2 regions of the Paenibacillus polymyxa M1 genome follow, and region 1 is predicted to be linked to the other one. Evidence: riboswitches for the same ligand, from Rfam matches in the RefSeq annotation. Region 1 holds a riboswitch; the other holds the start of a gene.
What was found. A riboswitch is a leader RNA that binds a small molecule or an ion and turns the genes downstream of it on or off. The one in region 1 is predicted to bind glycine.
Positions count from the first base shown of each region.

Region 1 (7,961 bases):
ATTTTGAACCGTTGTAATTCCCATCGTGTGCGCCAGCTCCGTGTTATCAAACCCAATAATCGCCAGATCTTCTGGTACCTTCAGCAATTGTCTGCGCGCTTCGCAGAGAATGCCCACTGCTACATAATCGTTTGCACACAAAATAGCCTCCGGAAATTCCTCACGATGCTGTAATAAATTGCGCACAACCTGTTCGCCGTCACGAATGTTATAAATAGAAGAATAGTTCCAGTGCTGCAACACTGGCAGATTGTGTTCACTCATGATCTGCTCATAAGCACGTTGTCTGCTGTGAGTATTGATGCTGCTTGGACGACCAAAAGCATTGGCTATACGTGTATAGCCTTTTTGTATCAAATGTTTGAGCGCTAACATATATCCTTCATACTGATCCATTGCGACGGAGCGAATATCGGTATGCTCCATTCGTTGCCATGCCACGATCGGTCCATATTTGCAATAAGTACTCAAAAAATCAGTGTCATTCACGCAGGAAATGATGACCAGCGCATCGACTCTTTTTCTTTTTAAATCCTCGAATGCTTGAAGCTCTTTCTTTTTGTCTTCTCCCGAAGTATAAATAATGGTTTGAAATTCATATTGTCCTGCGATTTCTACAAAGCTGTCCAGAAATGCCAGAACAATTTCATTAATAGTTGATGTGATGATACCAATCTGAAGCGTTTGGCCCTTGGATAAAGAAATCGCATTCCGATTAGGAACATAATCTAATTCCTGCATGATTTTTAAAATTTTAGTTCTGGTTTCGTGGCTTACATGGGGGGACTGATTTAACACTCTGGATACCGTAGCTTTGGAAAAGCCCGCCAGTTTTGCAATTTGATCAAGATTCGACATGATGCTTCTCCTCACCTAAGAAAAAAATACTTGACATGAAACGCGTTACAACAATTAGGATGCTTATGAGGGCATTACGTCTATTTTAAAGCATCTATCGGTGCATTTCAAAGGATAACGGTCACCGTTAGTTATTGATTCGCATTGCAGCACCTGATGGGTTATTGACTAGAGTGAAAACATTAGATAAGAAAAGAGGTTTTCATACCATGACGAAGACGCTAAAAGGATTCCCGCAAAACTTCCTATGGGGCGGGGCAACTGCAGCCAACCAATTGGAAGGTGCTTTTGACGTAGATGGAAAAGGCCTGTCCAGCGCAGACATGATAGCCTATGTACCTAAGGCAGAACGTAAAAACGATCATGCTATAGAAATTTCGTCTGAACGACTGGAGGACATCTTGGCAGGGAAGGTAAACGCCCGTTTTCCAAAGCGTGAAGGAGTGGACTTCTACCACCGCTACAAAGAAGATATTGCTTTGTTTGCAGAAATGGGCTTTAAAGTATTCCGGATGTCCATCCACTGGTCGCGGATTTTCCCGAATGGATATGATGCCGAGCCGAATGAAGCAGGATTGCAATTTTACGACAATGTATTCGATGAGCTGCGCAAGTATGGAATTGAGCCGTTGGTAACATTGTCACATTATGAAACACCGCTAGGTCTGACACAGAAGTATAATGGCTGGTTGGGACGCGAAGTCGTAGATCATTACGTAAAATATGCCGAAACGGTATTTACACGCTATAAGGATAAAGTAAAATACTGGCTGACCTTTAACGAAATCAATGTCATGACCATGAGTCCGTTTACTGGCGGCGGTGTGGTTATTGACCGTGTAGAAAACAAACAACAAGCGATATATCAAGCATTGCACCATCAATTTGTAGCAAGTGCACTGGCGACCAAACGGGGACATGAGATCATTCCGGGTGCTCAGATCGGCTGTATGCTGGCTCGCATTGAAAGCTACCCACATACGTGTAACCCAGAGGATATTCTGAAAGCACAGCATGAAAATCAAATGAACCTGTTCTTTACGGATGTGCATGCTCGTGGGGAGTATCCCAACTATATGAACCGCTATTTTGAAGAAAATAATATTGTGATCCAGACAGAACCCGGCGATGCTGAAATTTTGAAAAATAATACGGTTGATTTTATCTCATTTAGCTACTACATGACCTTGACCGTATCGGCAGGTCCAGAAGGAGAAAAGGCAGCAGGGAACCTGATTGGCGGTGTGAAAAATCCGTATTTGCAATCCTCCGATTGGGGATGGCAGATTGATCCGATCGGCCTGCGTGTTACACTAAATACGTTTTATGACCGTTACCAAAAGCCGCTGTTCATCGTGGAAAATGGCCTGGGTGCGTACGATAAGGTAGAAGAGGACGGCTCTGTGCATGACACGTATCGCATTGATTACTTGCGTCAGCATATTGCCCAAATGAAGGAAGCCATTGCTGACGGTGTTGATCTGATTGGTTACACCAGCTGGGGTCCTATCGACCTTGTGAGCATGTCTACTTCCGAAATGTCCAAGCGCTACGGATTTATTTACGTTGATCTGGATGATGACGGTAACGGAACGCTCCAACGCTCCAAAAAGGACTCATTTAACTGGTATAAAAATGTGATAGCAACCAATGGTGAAGAATTGTAATTCTATATCGTTTTGGCGGGTACAGCAGAGAAAATCCTTAGGATGCAATCTGCTGTACCCGCTTTTTGTATAGACACCCTATTGATTTGTCAGAGGGCTTCACAAATTTTTCACTTGTAATACGCTGAAAGTTTTCTGTATAATAAATAAAAATTTCATATGTCTGGTTGATGTTTGCGGGAGATGGAACGAAAGTTCCGACCGAAGGGGCAAAACTCTCAGGTGCTTAAGCTGATTTACAGCAACAAGCAGGGACCGTAAACGGACAGAACTCTGGAGAGACCCTTAATTGGGCGCCGAAGGTGCACCGCAGATTATCATCTGCTTAAACTCTCAGGCAAAAGGACAGAGACGCGAATAACCTGTGACAGGGAATACTCTAGGCTTTTTAGAGATAAAATCCTGTACAAATTGGTTTATTTTTCGTGCCTTTAACCTCTCCAGGAGTCGAATCAACGGATTTGACTCTTTTTTGTTTTTTAATATGCTGGAGGAGCGGGTTGAAATGAATTTGGTACATTTATTAGAAACAATTGACAGTTGGATGTGGGGAGCGCCGCTTCTAATTCTCGTCATGGGCACTGGGTTGTGGCTAACGATCCGTCTGAAGATGCTTCAGATTATTCGATTGCCCTTAGCGCTCAAGCTAATTGGTAAAGCGCCGGACGAAGGCAGCGGGGATGTCAGTAGCTTTGGAGCATTGAGTACGGCACTCGCAGCTACTGTAGGTACGGGAAGTATCGTCGGTGTCGCAACAGCGATCAAACTGGGTGGGCCCGGTTCATTATTCTGGATGCTGGTTGCAGCTTTTTTCGGGATGGCAACCAAATATGCGGAAGGGCTATTATCCGTTAAATACCGTGTTAAAGACCGGAACGGACAATTTTCGGGTGGACCGATGTATTATATTGAAAACGGGCTTGGCCGCCGTTTCAAGCCGCTGGCGATGTTGTTTGCCTTTTCTGGTATTCTTGTAGCACTATTTGGAATCGGTACTTTTCCGCAAGTAAAGGCTATCGTTTCTTCTACGGAAAGTAGCTTTGGCGTGCCAACAGTAGTTACAGCAATCATTATTTCCGTGTTGACGGCTGTTGTTACGATTGGAGGACTCAAAAGTATCGCCAAGGTATCCACAAAGATTGTTCCATTCATGTCGGGGCTCTATATCGTGGTTTGTTTAATCGTACTCATTAAGTTTGCAGGAGAGCTTCCTCATGCGATCGCACTAGTATTACAAGGGGCTTTCTCGACAACATCTGCGACGGGTGGATTTGCCGGAGCCACGATTATGCTGGCGATGCGAAGCGGAGTTGCCAGAGGGATCTTTGCAAATGAAGCTGGTTTGGGAAGTGCGCCAATCGCAGCAGCAGCAGCTAAGACGAAATGGCCCGCAGAACAAGGACTAATATCCATGACGGGCGTTTTTATCGATACGATGATTATTTGTAATTTGACAGGATTTACATTGCTGGTTACGGGAATATGGAGTGGAAATGATGATGGAGGTCTGATGACTCAACATGCGTTTTCCAGTGCCTTTCCGGCTGGAGCAGAGCTCGTGACGATTAGCCTTATTTTATTTGCGTTCACAACGATACTTGGCTGGAACTACTACGGGGAACGCTGTGTTGAATATTTGCTTGGGGTCAAGTGGATTAAACCATACCGTTATCTGTTCATCATACTGGTTGCCGGAGGCGCGTTCATCAAGCTCGATGCCATCTGGCTGCTGGCAGATATTTTTAACGCAATGATGGCTTTTCCAAACCTGATTGCACTGCTCGGCTTGTCAGGCATTGTCGTTGCAGAAACCCGAACCTATATGAATTCTTTGTATCCTAATAAGAAAAAGGGCATTCTTGCAGGTGCCAATGTAGGGGCGGCTATCCAAGTAGAAGAAAAAGGACAAACGATCAATTCATAAATAATAAAAGGGAGTGCTCTCAGCCATCATAGGCTTGAGGACACTCCCTTTTAATTGTTATAAGACTGGTATTTACCGACATTTTATTTATTCTGAATAGCCATTAATTCATAATGTTTACAAATCTAAGGGTTATTACATGGAATCATAATCGTAATTTGAAAATTTGAATCCGTAATTGTTGTATTTAAATAACCACCGTACTTCTTTATTACTTGATGGATGTTAAGTAATCCATACCCATGTTTTTTTAAAGGGGGGGTGTATGTTTTGGTTGAGAATGCTGTATTGAGACAATTACTTTTTGAATTGCGAACATAAATCCATAGGGCAGAATTATCGGTTAAAATTTCCAAATGAATTGAATGCTCTTTCTTTCTAGGAAGCTGCCTTACAGCTTCAATAGCATTATCGAAAACATTACCTAAGACAATACATAGATCATGACTTCCAATACTAATGTTTGCAGGGTTAATATGGATTTGATGAAAGAAAGCTATCCCACTTTTATCAGCGATGCTGAAAGTGTGATTTACCAAGGCATCAATAACAAGATGTCCTGTTGTTATATGAAGTCGTGGTGATTCTATATTTTCTAGAGTTTGGTTAATGTGATTAACACCCTCTTCCGTCCTCTGTTCTTGTAGACAAGCACGGACAAATATTAACTGTTTTTTGAAATCATGAATACTTCGTTTGATATCACTAAGAGATCGAGTTGTTTCTTTATAATGTTTTTCTTGCATCAGCATTTGCTTTTGAAAAAAGCGTGAGAGGTTTGACTTTTCTATCAGCTTGTCCATTAGAAAGACAATAATTACGTTCATTCCAATAATACCGATTATTGACATTATAAGGAATTAATTATATTTCATTAAAGAAAATAAACTATAATGTATGAATAAGTTAAACGATGTTCCTATTAATATTACAAAATAATACATAATCCCTATATTGTATTTTCTTCCTTTTTTTAAATAATGAACGAATAGTACTATAATAAGTATGAAGTATAAAGAGGCGAAAAGTAAAAAAAGGTTAACTATTGGATTGGAAAAATCACTTTGCTTTGTTGTGCTAAACAAAAATAAAGAGTAATTAGAAAACGAGGTGACATTAATGTAAACGCAATGATTCAAAAAACTCACCCTTCCTGAAAACGAGAAATTATAAAACGAGCATACGCCTCACGAAGCGATTTAGCGTGAGAACGACCTACAGGAAATTCTTGTTGGTTTGACATAATAACAGAAGTAGTTGAAAACTTACGTATATGAACTAAATTCACAATTATTGACCTATGTATAAACACAAACGGATATTTTAATTGTTCATAAACCGCTTTCAACGTTCCGGAAATAAAATAGTTGTGTGAATCCGTTGCAATACAAAGTTCATTATGGATGTAATTGTTTTCACCTTTTGAGATGGCTATGATTTCAGAGTGTCTCAATACAAGATGCTCAGTTTTATTTTTCACAGATAGAAAGTGGGATACTGAAGAACGCATATAATGACATAGTTTATTTATCTTTTCTACAAAGAGTTTATAAGTAAGGGGTTTAAGTAAATATTGAAATGCTTGTACTTCAAAACTTTCTAGCATGTATTCTGGATAGTTAGTTAGAAATATGATTTGAACTTCTCGGTCAGGAAAAAGGCGAATAAGTTTTGCAGTTTCAATTCCCGATAATTCCCTCATTTCAATATCTAACAAGATAATATGAAAGGAGTATCGCTCTTGTGAACTATAAGATTTGATTAGATCTTCCCCCGATAAAAAGAATTGTAGATTAAAATCTAAGGATTCACTTACTGACATACACATGAAAAAGTGTTGTAAAATTTTATGCATTGCGGGATCATCGTCACAAACAGCAACTTGAAACAAATAGACCACCTCAAATATGTTATATAAATCCAGTATATTGTAAAAAAAGTCTATTCGAAGTGATGTTTTACATATGAAAATAATTACCATCAGGTTATGGAATTTTTGTTAGTAAAAGTTCAAATGCATACTTATACTGTGGAGAGGACGTAGCCCAGGCGAGGGAATGGATATGTTCTTTTTTATTGCTTAGAAACCTTATTTTCAGCCTTTATAAAAGTATTCAGCTAAAGCTCTACTGGTTCAGTTCGCGTTACAACAACGGAGGAACAAGCAGTTGCACGCTCCTAGTGCTTTTAATCTTTGCTGCGGTCTCAAGCAGTCTAATCCTTTATTTTCTTTGGACATATAAACAAAGAATTAACAAGTAACGTACTTTACCATTAAAGAAATATAGGTAACAAAAATGTTAATCTCACATGAAGCTGACATATTTGGTCGTTGAGATGGATTTTTTTGCATTTCAGGATACAAGCTTATTTTTTCTTTTTGCCTTATGCTACATTAAAAGCCGAGAAGTAAAAGCTATCTAGGGTGCACTGCAAGAATGAAATTTGCAACTCAAAATGAGCGTACATCTTATTTTTAAAACTTATGTGAATTTTGTCACTAATTAATAATCGATTCATAATTACATAAGGACCGTATCCATTCTAAGGAGGGCTAAAATGAAAGCTTCGCAATATAACTTTATTTTTAATGACATTATTGAAAATACCGATAAAACGGTACTTTATAATTCTCGAACAGGTGCATTGGCAGTTCTTGAACCGGAGTACTATAAACAGTTTTGCGAACTTACAAACAATGGATTGGCAATAAATAATGATACTTATCTTAAAAATCTTATCGAATGTGGCTATATCGTAGAAGATAATATGAATGAAAAAGCATATGTAAAGGTAAACCTCTTAAAAAATCGGTTTGAATCTTCTAATTTAATGCTAACAATTGCCCCTACAATGGCCTGCAATTTTCGATGTGTATACTGTTTTGAGAAAGACCAATATCATAACAAAACTATGAGTGAAGAAACAGCTCAAAGTATAGTCAATTTTGTTAAAACAAATGCTAGTAAACTTGACACTCTTAATGTTACATGGTATGGCGGTGAGCCCTTGATTGCAATGAAGCAGATAGTTAGGATATCGGAAGATTTTTTGGAAATATGTAAAGAAAACAATATACAATATACGGCCAGTGTCATTACAAACGGCTATCTTTTAAATAAAGAAAAAGTTCAAACGTTAATCTCATGTGGAGTAAATGATATTCAAGTCACTGTTGACGGTCCTAAAGAAGTACATGATCTTAGACGCCCTTTAGTAAGTGGAAGAGGGACATTTGATGTCATAATGAATAACCTCAAGCAAATTAAAGGGATGATTAAGATATTTATGAGAATAAATACTGACCAAGACAACTGGTTGAATTTACATGAAATCGTAGGATTCTTAAAGGAAAATTCTTTATTGGAAAATGTAATACCTTATCTAGGATTAGTTACGCCGACGAATGGAAAGTATGAGGGAACTAAGTGCTTGACAGACGAGATGTATTCAAAATTTAATTTAAAATTTATGTCGGAAAATGATATCCCAATTAGTTATATTTATCCTGC
Region 1 covers NC_017542.1:4,544,953-4,552,913, reverse strand. Annotated here, with positions in the region: gene PPM_RS20475 (LacI family DNA-binding transcriptional regulator) at 1-858, opposite strand, end outside; gene PPM_RS20470 (glycoside hydrolase family 1 protein) at 1,068-2,525, shown strand; glycine riboswitch at 2,789-2,884, shown strand; gene PPM_RS20465 (alanine/glycine:cation symporter family protein) at 3,031-4,449, shown strand; gene PPM_RS20460 (sensor histidine kinase) at 4,575-5,276, opposite strand; gene PPM_RS20455 (LytR/AlgR family response regulator transcription factor) at 5,594-6,349, opposite strand; gene PPM_RS20450 (radical SAM/SPASM domain-containing protein) at 7,009-7,961, shown strand, end outside.

Region 2 (7,961 bases), 1.8 Mb from region 1:
TTCAAAAACATCTGCGCTTTCCACGATTTCTCCGGCATACATGACCACCACACGGTCGGCTACTTCGGCCACAACGCCAAGATCGTGCGTAATCAGAATAATTCCGCTTCCGGTCTCCTGTTGAAGCTGTTTGAGCAAGTCAAGAATTTGCGATTGAATGGTTACATCGAGCGCAGTCGTCGGCTCATCTGCAATAATAAGAGAGGGTCGGCAAGCTATGGCAATCGCGATCATCACACGCTGGCGCATCCCTCCTGAAAGTTCATGCGGATACTGTTCATACACACGTACGGGGTTGGGTATATCCACGCTTTCCAGTAGCTCCAGTACACGTTCCCTTTTTTGCTTCGTAGATAGGGACGTATGATAATCGAGATTTTCCTCGATCTGCTTACCAATGCACATTAACGGGTTAAGTGCTGTCAGCGGGTCCTGAAAGATCATGCCAATGCCCGCTCCGCGGATTTTATTCATTTGCCCTGAGGAGAGACGGATCAGATCCGTGCCTTTAAAAAGAACCTTTCCTTCGACACGTGTTCGCTCCATGTCATGCAGTTGTGGGATCGAAAGCGCCAGCGCGCTTTTGCCACAACCGGATTCTCCGACTACAGCCAGCACTTCATTGGGATTGACCGTCAGATCCAGATGGTCGACTGCGGGGTGATATTGATCCTTGATGCGAAAAGATACGGATAATCCCTTAATCTCCAACACGGGTTTGATATTCAATGCGCGCTTCCTCCATTCTCCATGGTCTTGTCCCGCTTATTCTCACCATGTTTGATGTTTAAAACCTCTCATGAACATTACATACCGTTTTTGTCGGAATAATTTGAATACATCCTATCACCAGTATATGGATATATCAATTAAGATTATGCTATCAACATCATTTAAAAAATCAATGATCCAGCAGTAGCGCGACTTTCCTGGCACAAAATGTAATCAAATAACCAACCACAGGTTAATTTTCATCACAAAAAAGCCGTTTGATCCCCTACAGAGGATCAAACGGCAAACTAGCACCCAACCACTCACACTGAATTCTTTACGTTTATTACGAAGCCGCCCCATAGGAGCCCGACTTGAACGTTTTTGGATCGTACCATTTGTAGCCTGCTGCTGGAGCAGACCAAGGCTCGGGTTGCGGTTCTGTGGAAGCCGCAGGCTCCTCAAACGGCAGAAGCTTCGTCGGTTGATCCAGCGTTAAACCTGCCACATCGGATAATTTGGTGTAGTCCTGCTTCCACGCAAGCCATTGGACCGTTTGCACCAGGAAGGTGGCATCGTCCACTTCCTTGAAACCATCATATGTCTTTTTCGACTGTCCGTTTTCTTCACGCGCATATTTCGGTGTAGCATCTTCTACAGGGGAAGAATCACCGATAAATGCTGCCTTGCCTTGACCTACCTTGGAGATCGCAGCATAAGGCCCTTCCGCACGGCCTCCGCCGTTATAGACACCCTGGTCTACAGCATTGCCCCATTTATTCGTACCTGTAGGGATATAGGCAATTCCTTTGGCTTTGGTAGGATCAATAATAGCCAGCGTAGATCCCGCATGCATGGCAATCGAGCGTACACCCTTGGTAATGCCAAAGGATTGATCTGCGGCTACAATGTCCGTAGCATTCACGTCACCGAGCGCATTGTAACGGAAACGAACACCAAAGTTGGTTGCCAGCCAATCGGAGCTAGTTAACCCCTGCATCGCCGGTGATGCTGCTTCTTCTGTAGTCATGCCTTTGGCCGGATTAGTATAGGCTCCACGACGGTAGCCATTCATAACCTCAGAGGAATCCCAACGGTTTTTGTTACGGTCCGCATTATAGTGGTCGGAGATGAAGAAGACACTTCCCCCGTTATTCACATATTGCAGCAGGGCAGCCTGCTCGGATGCCTTAAAGGCAACATTCGCTTCACCGATGATGAACACATCATATTGGCGCAGCTTATCATAGGTTATGGCCTGTTCTCCATAAGTAAAAGGAATGGGACGGTTCAGTTGGTCCACTGTAAAACCTACATTACGCAGTCCATTGGCAAAGTCGGAGAAGGCGCCTTCAATGACCCAATCTGCTGCCCCAGCCGTCTGTGCGTGCGTATTATCGAACAGCACCTTTTTACCTTTGCCATCCGGCAGTGTAGTACCGGGTTGACCCGGGTTACCAGGATTAGGCTCGCCAGGTTCACCTGGTTCACCCGGCTCGCTTCCGTTCACCAGTTCAACAGCGCTTGGGCTTTTCACTCCACCAAAATTATTGTAGGCGCCGAGTGTACCCGTCACACGGATTTTGTTGCCAATCAGCTCAGGATGGCCTGTTAGCCCAAATTGCCCTCTGTACGCTGATGTCAGCTGTACATCCAATAGATTAGACGTGCTACGTTCATTGGCCTGGTCGGCAATCAGTACGTTAAAATCATTCGCAAACGGAGAAGAAAAATTAGCCGTTTTCGATCCGGTAGCATGTCCGACGATGTAACCTTCCACCGTCACTGTGCCTCCACTGCCTTGGCGCTGAAGTGCCTCGGCTACTGTCAGTGCTCCCTCCGCTTTGACCTGACCGAATGGAACGAAGATCCCGATCAGCAGCGATACGATCGCTGCCAGATGCAGCACCCCTTTCAAGCGTGAACCTGTGAACCGCAAGCCTTTTACCATACGTCAATATCCCTCCTATAATTCCATAAATGTACTTGTCCTCTATCAGATTAGCTGTCTATCTTCTAATTCCTTCCTGATTTCATCCATAATTATGTAAATTTTAATCTCTTTTATCGGAAACTCGCTTGTTTATGTAAAAAATGAACCCTGCGATTGACACCGAGCACGGCATACATTACGCTAAGAAAGATATGTAGAACGGTATACGCGAATGAAGATGACGGGAGAGTCTGTCCAGGGGCTTACACGCTGGCGGCACCGAAGGAGCAAGACGCCAACACCCGGCTGGCGGATAATCTCTCAGGTCCATGTATCGTCATCTGACGCAACTCTGGAGAGAGCGCAAGCCACCCAAGGGGTAAGGCGGTAAGGACACCGTACGAAACTCTCAGGTAACGAGGACAGAGATAAGGGAAACTTCCTTATCCTGTCCTTTTTTGCGCTCACATTTTACGTCAGCATTAGGAACCGTCATAGCCGCGCAAAAACGCGGAAATACCATATACTATGGTACTAGAACATACAGGGGGCCACACCATGCGTTTCAAAGATGTATTTTCCATTATCGGTCCGGCCATGACCGGACCTTCCAGTTCACACACTGCAGGCGCGGTGCGGCTTGCACGCGTTGCCCGTCACTGGCTCGGGACGCAGCCTGACCGTGCCCGCATGACACTGTACGGCTCCTTCGCCGACACCTACAAAGGACACGGTACAGACCTGGCGCTCATCGCAGGACTGCTCAATTACGATACAGACGACCACCGAATTCCAGATGCCGAGCAATGGGCGGAGCAGGCCGGGATGGCCGTAGAATTTGCCGTCAGCGGACTACCCGCCCCCCATCCGAACACTGTCCGTTTTGAGCTGTGGAAGGGTGAGGATCAGCGTACACTGCTGGGCTCCTCCATCGGCGGCGGCAGCATCCATGTCCAGCAGCTCAATGAATTCCGAGTTAACCTGACCGGGGAGCTGTCTACGTTGGTGCTTCTTCACTCGGATAAGCCCGGTACATTAGGTGCGGTGACTTCAGCGCTCGGCGCCGCTGACATTAACATTGCCTATATGCACGTGGATCGCAAAGGCCGGGATGGAGAAGCACTTACAGCCATCGAAACGGACAGTCTTCCTACGGCTGAATTAATCGCAAAACTACAATCCTTACCACATATGTACGAAATTAAAATGATTAATTTGAAAAAAGGAGCTGAATCTGATGCGATTTAGCCATCTGCATGAAATCAGCGCTATATGCGCTGAGGAATCCACCACGATTGGCCGCCTGATGATTCAAGAGCAGGTACAAGAGACGAATACAACGGAAGAAGAAATTTTCCGCCAAATGTCTGATTATTATGAAGTCATGAAGGAGGCCGTTCATCGCGGTCAGACGCAAGACACTGTATCCCGCAGTGGATTGACGGGCGGCGACGGCAAGCGCTTAGCCGAATATCTGCGGACAGGGGAAACCTGCTCCGGCGATGCCTCCGCGCTCGCCATGGCTTATGCGCTCTCCGTGTCGGAGGTTAATGCGTCCATGGGGCGCATTGTCGCCACGCCCACTGCAGGTTCATGCGGAGTCATCCCCGGTGTGTTCATTAGTGCGCAGGAGCGGTTCGGCTGGGATGATGAGCATATGGTGCACGGCTTGTTCGCAGCCGGAGCCATTGGCTACGTCATCGCCAACAATTCCTTCATTTCCGGCGCGGAGGGAGGCTGTCAGGCTGAGATTGGTTCAGCCATCGGGATGGCCGCTGGCGCTATGGTCGAGCTACGCGGTGGCACACCTGAGCAGGCCGTTCACGCCGTAGGCCTAGCGCTCAAGAACACGCTCGGCCTGATATGCGACCCCGTCGCCGGACTCGTCGAGATTCCGTGTATCGTGCGCAACGGGCTGGGAGCCGTGACCGCACTTGCCGCAGCGGATATGGCTTTGGCGGGTGTGCGCAGCGCCATTCCGTCTGACGAAGTCATTGACGTGATGCTTGAAGTCGGCAGCGCAATGCCGTCAAAGCACCGCGAGACCGCCAAAGGCGGCTTGGCCCAGACCCCCACTGGCAAGCGTTTGACCGAATCCCTTACTCGCAACACATCGGTCAAAAAGGATAAGCCATAATTGGGGTAACCTCCTCTGTATTAAGAAGCGAGTACGTCCCTTAAAAATAAAAGAGCAAGCATGCCGTCCCTAGACGTATGCTTGCTCTTTTTCTTTTCAGACGGTTACAGATTACTGAACGGTTACCTGTACCTTCGTCATTTTACCAGCATATTTTACTGTAATTACAGCTTTGCCCTTACCCTGTGCTTTAATGTTACCGTCTTTGACGGTCGCAACGATAATTCTGGATGAGGACCAGACAGCCGGCTTGGAAACATCCTTCTCCGACTCATCCTTATACGTGGCTGTAGCCGTAACCTTAGCCAGCTGCCCTGCCTTCAAAGTCAAGGCGACTTCGTCCGTTTGCAGATATTTAAGCGTATCAACATCAACAGGCACGCTGATCACCTTACCGCCGAACTTCGCCTGAATGTTAGCTTTACCGTAGCTGATCGCGGTAACCTGACCTTTTTTGACGGTGGCTACCCTGTAGTTGGACGTTTTCCATTCAGCTTGGGTTGTAACATCCTTTTCTTTACCATCACTGGATTTAACCACAATCGCAATCGTTTTTTGATCCCCGGATTTCAGTGATAACGCAATGGCATCCGCTTCAATCTTTTGCGCTACGTCTACTTCTACCGTAAATGTAATGGTTTGCTTGCCATATGAAGCAGTGATCGTTGCCTTACCGCTAGCATTCGCTTTGATCAAACCTTCGCTAACTTCAACTACTTTTACATTGCTAGTAGTCCAAGTGGCGTCCTTGGTTACGTCTGTTTTTGTACCGCCACTCTTAACGCCTGTTACTTTCAGCTGCTTTGTTTCCTGAGCACCAAGCGCAATCACGCGCGAGTCTGTTTCCAGACGGTCCACAAGGCCCACTTGTACGTTTATTGTCAGTTTTTTGCCGTTATAGGTTGCTGTAATAACCGCTTTACCGGCTGCTTTACCCGTAATCGTTCCTTTGGACACAGAAGCAATATCTTCCGCGCTTGAAGCCCACTCCGCATCCTGTGTCACGTCTTCCTTGCGTCCATCCGCATAAGTAGCCGTCAGAGTTGCAATATAGTCCTCATTAATATCAATCGTTGCCGTTTTGGAAGACAAAGACAGATCACCAGGCACATTTACGGATACTGTAGCTGTAGCTGTTTTGCCGCCATAAGAAGCTGTGATCGTAGCCTCACCTGTTTTATAACCTGTGACTTCCCCCACGCTGACAAAAGCGATATCTTCATTGCTGGATTTCCACTCTGCCTTACTTGTGATATCTTCTTCCGTCCCTGTTACATAGGTTGCGGTCAGCTTGAGCTTTTTGGATTCCTTAGCATTCAAGCTCAGCTTGTCCTCGCTTAAATCCAGAAATCTAGAGGTTTCAATATCTGTCTTGATCGAAACCGTCTTATCTCCGTACTTAGCGGTCACTGTAGCCGACCCCGCTCCAATGGCCATAATCGTTCCTTTATTCACTGTTGCAATTTTTTCATCGCTTGATGTCCAAGCAGCTTTATCTGTGATATCTGTTACCGTACCATCCGGGTACACAGCAGATACCTGTATTTTTTTTGATTCATCCAAACGGAGAAAAATATTGGTTTCGCTGGCTTTCAGCTTATTCGTCTGATCCACATCCACCGCAATCGTAGCGGACATCGTGCCATATTTACCTGTGATTGTCGCCTTCCCTGTGCTATAGCCGGTAATAGTGCCTTTCAGAACATCTGCCACGGCTGTATTGCTGGAGCTCCACTCGGCAGACTCTGTAACATCCTGAGTCGATCCATCCGGGAACGTGGCTGTCAATTTAACCTTCTCCGTATCTTTTAACAAAAGAGAAACCTCTGATGTACTGGCATCCAGCCGTTTGACCTGCTCTACCTGTACAGCAATCGTTACGGTCTGTTGTCCATATACAGCCTTAATATTAGCTGAACCTGCTCCCTGAGCAGTAACTAATCCGTTGACTACAGTCGCTACCTTCTGATTATCCGAAGTCCAGGTCGCATCACCTGAAACCTGAGCTGTTGTATTATCACTGTAAGTCGCTGTCAGATTGATCTGTCCTGTACCGCTTGAACGCAAGTTCAGGCTTTGTACATTGGATGTCAGCGCCTTAACCTTTTTCGTTACATGTACCTGAACGGATTGTACCTTCTCCTTATAGGTCGCAATCACAGTGGCTTCCCCTTCAGCTTTGGCTGAAACTGTACCATTGTACACCGTAGCAATAGATGTATTATCACTTTTCCAATCTGTGCTTACGGTTACATTGGAGGTTGTCCCATCGCTATAAACAGCCGTTGCCGTCAACGCAGCTGTATCCCCCTGTTGCAAAGTTACCTCGTTAGACGAAAGGACAATCTTGGAAAGCACTGCTTCTGCTGCAGATGCAAACCCTGCATATGATGTAAAACTTGAAATCAGGATGACCAACGCCAGAAAACCGGACCATCTATTCTTCAAAATCTAATTCCCTCCCATTTCAAAGCTAAAAATTAAGGATTTCGCAAAATCCCTACACCTACGTTTTATGTCGTCATATGGAAAAGAATAGTTTAGACTTTAAAGAAAATTTGGTCCTTATTAACTAGAATCGGTACTTTTACAGACAGCTGTAAGCTGCTGCACGAATTCTCAGATGGTGGTACTCTTCCATATTGGGATCAAGCTGATGCATATAAACGACGGAGAACTGCTCGCTCGGATCTATAGAAACCCAGGTGCCCGCCATTCCCGACCAACCAAATTCCCCAATTGAGCTGTTGGCATGCCCAGCCGCTTTATCCATTAACGTGCGTACACCAAGTCCATAGCCATAACCTGTATGGTATGAATTGGTGAAATCCGATAGTTGAGCTGTATTCAGATGATTTGTACGCATTAAATCAATGGTTTTTCTCCCCAATAAGTTCACACCGTTTACCGTGCCGCCATTTGACATCATTTGTGAAAATGTGAGGTAATCTTTGACTGTCGAATATAAACCTGCGCCTCCACCTTCATATATAGCATCTGGCTGATGATATTCATCCAGGAAACCCTCAATTTTTTCAAGTTTTCCGGAGTCTGTCCGTTGGTACATGGAAGCCATCCGCGATTCAATATCTCCACGATAACGGTAACCTGTATTGTTCATTCCAAGCGGATCAAAGATTTCATCCTTCAAAAATTGCCCTAATGATTTACCTGAAATGA
Region 2 covers NC_017542.1:481,852-489,812, reverse strand. Annotated here, with positions in the region: gene PPM_RS02160 (ABC transporter ATP-binding protein) at 1-729, opposite strand, end outside; gene PPM_RS02155 (DUF6359 domain-containing protein) at 1,058-2,662, opposite strand; glycine riboswitch at 2,877-2,991, shown strand; gene sdaAB (L-serine ammonia-lyase, iron-sulfur-dependent subunit beta) at 3,203-3,892, shown strand; gene sdaAA (L-serine ammonia-lyase, iron-sulfur-dependent, subunit alpha) at 3,882-4,781, shown strand; gene PPM_RS02140 (Ig-like domain-containing protein) at 4,893-7,229, opposite strand; gene PPM_RS02135 (serine hydrolase domain-containing protein) at 7,369-7,961, opposite strand, start outside.
Region 2: linked by a shared signal. The riboswitch ahead of sdaAB (L-serine ammonia-lyase, iron-sulfur-dependent subunit beta) and the one ahead of PPM_RS20465 (alanine/glycine:cation symporter family protein) in region 1 are both predicted to bind glycine.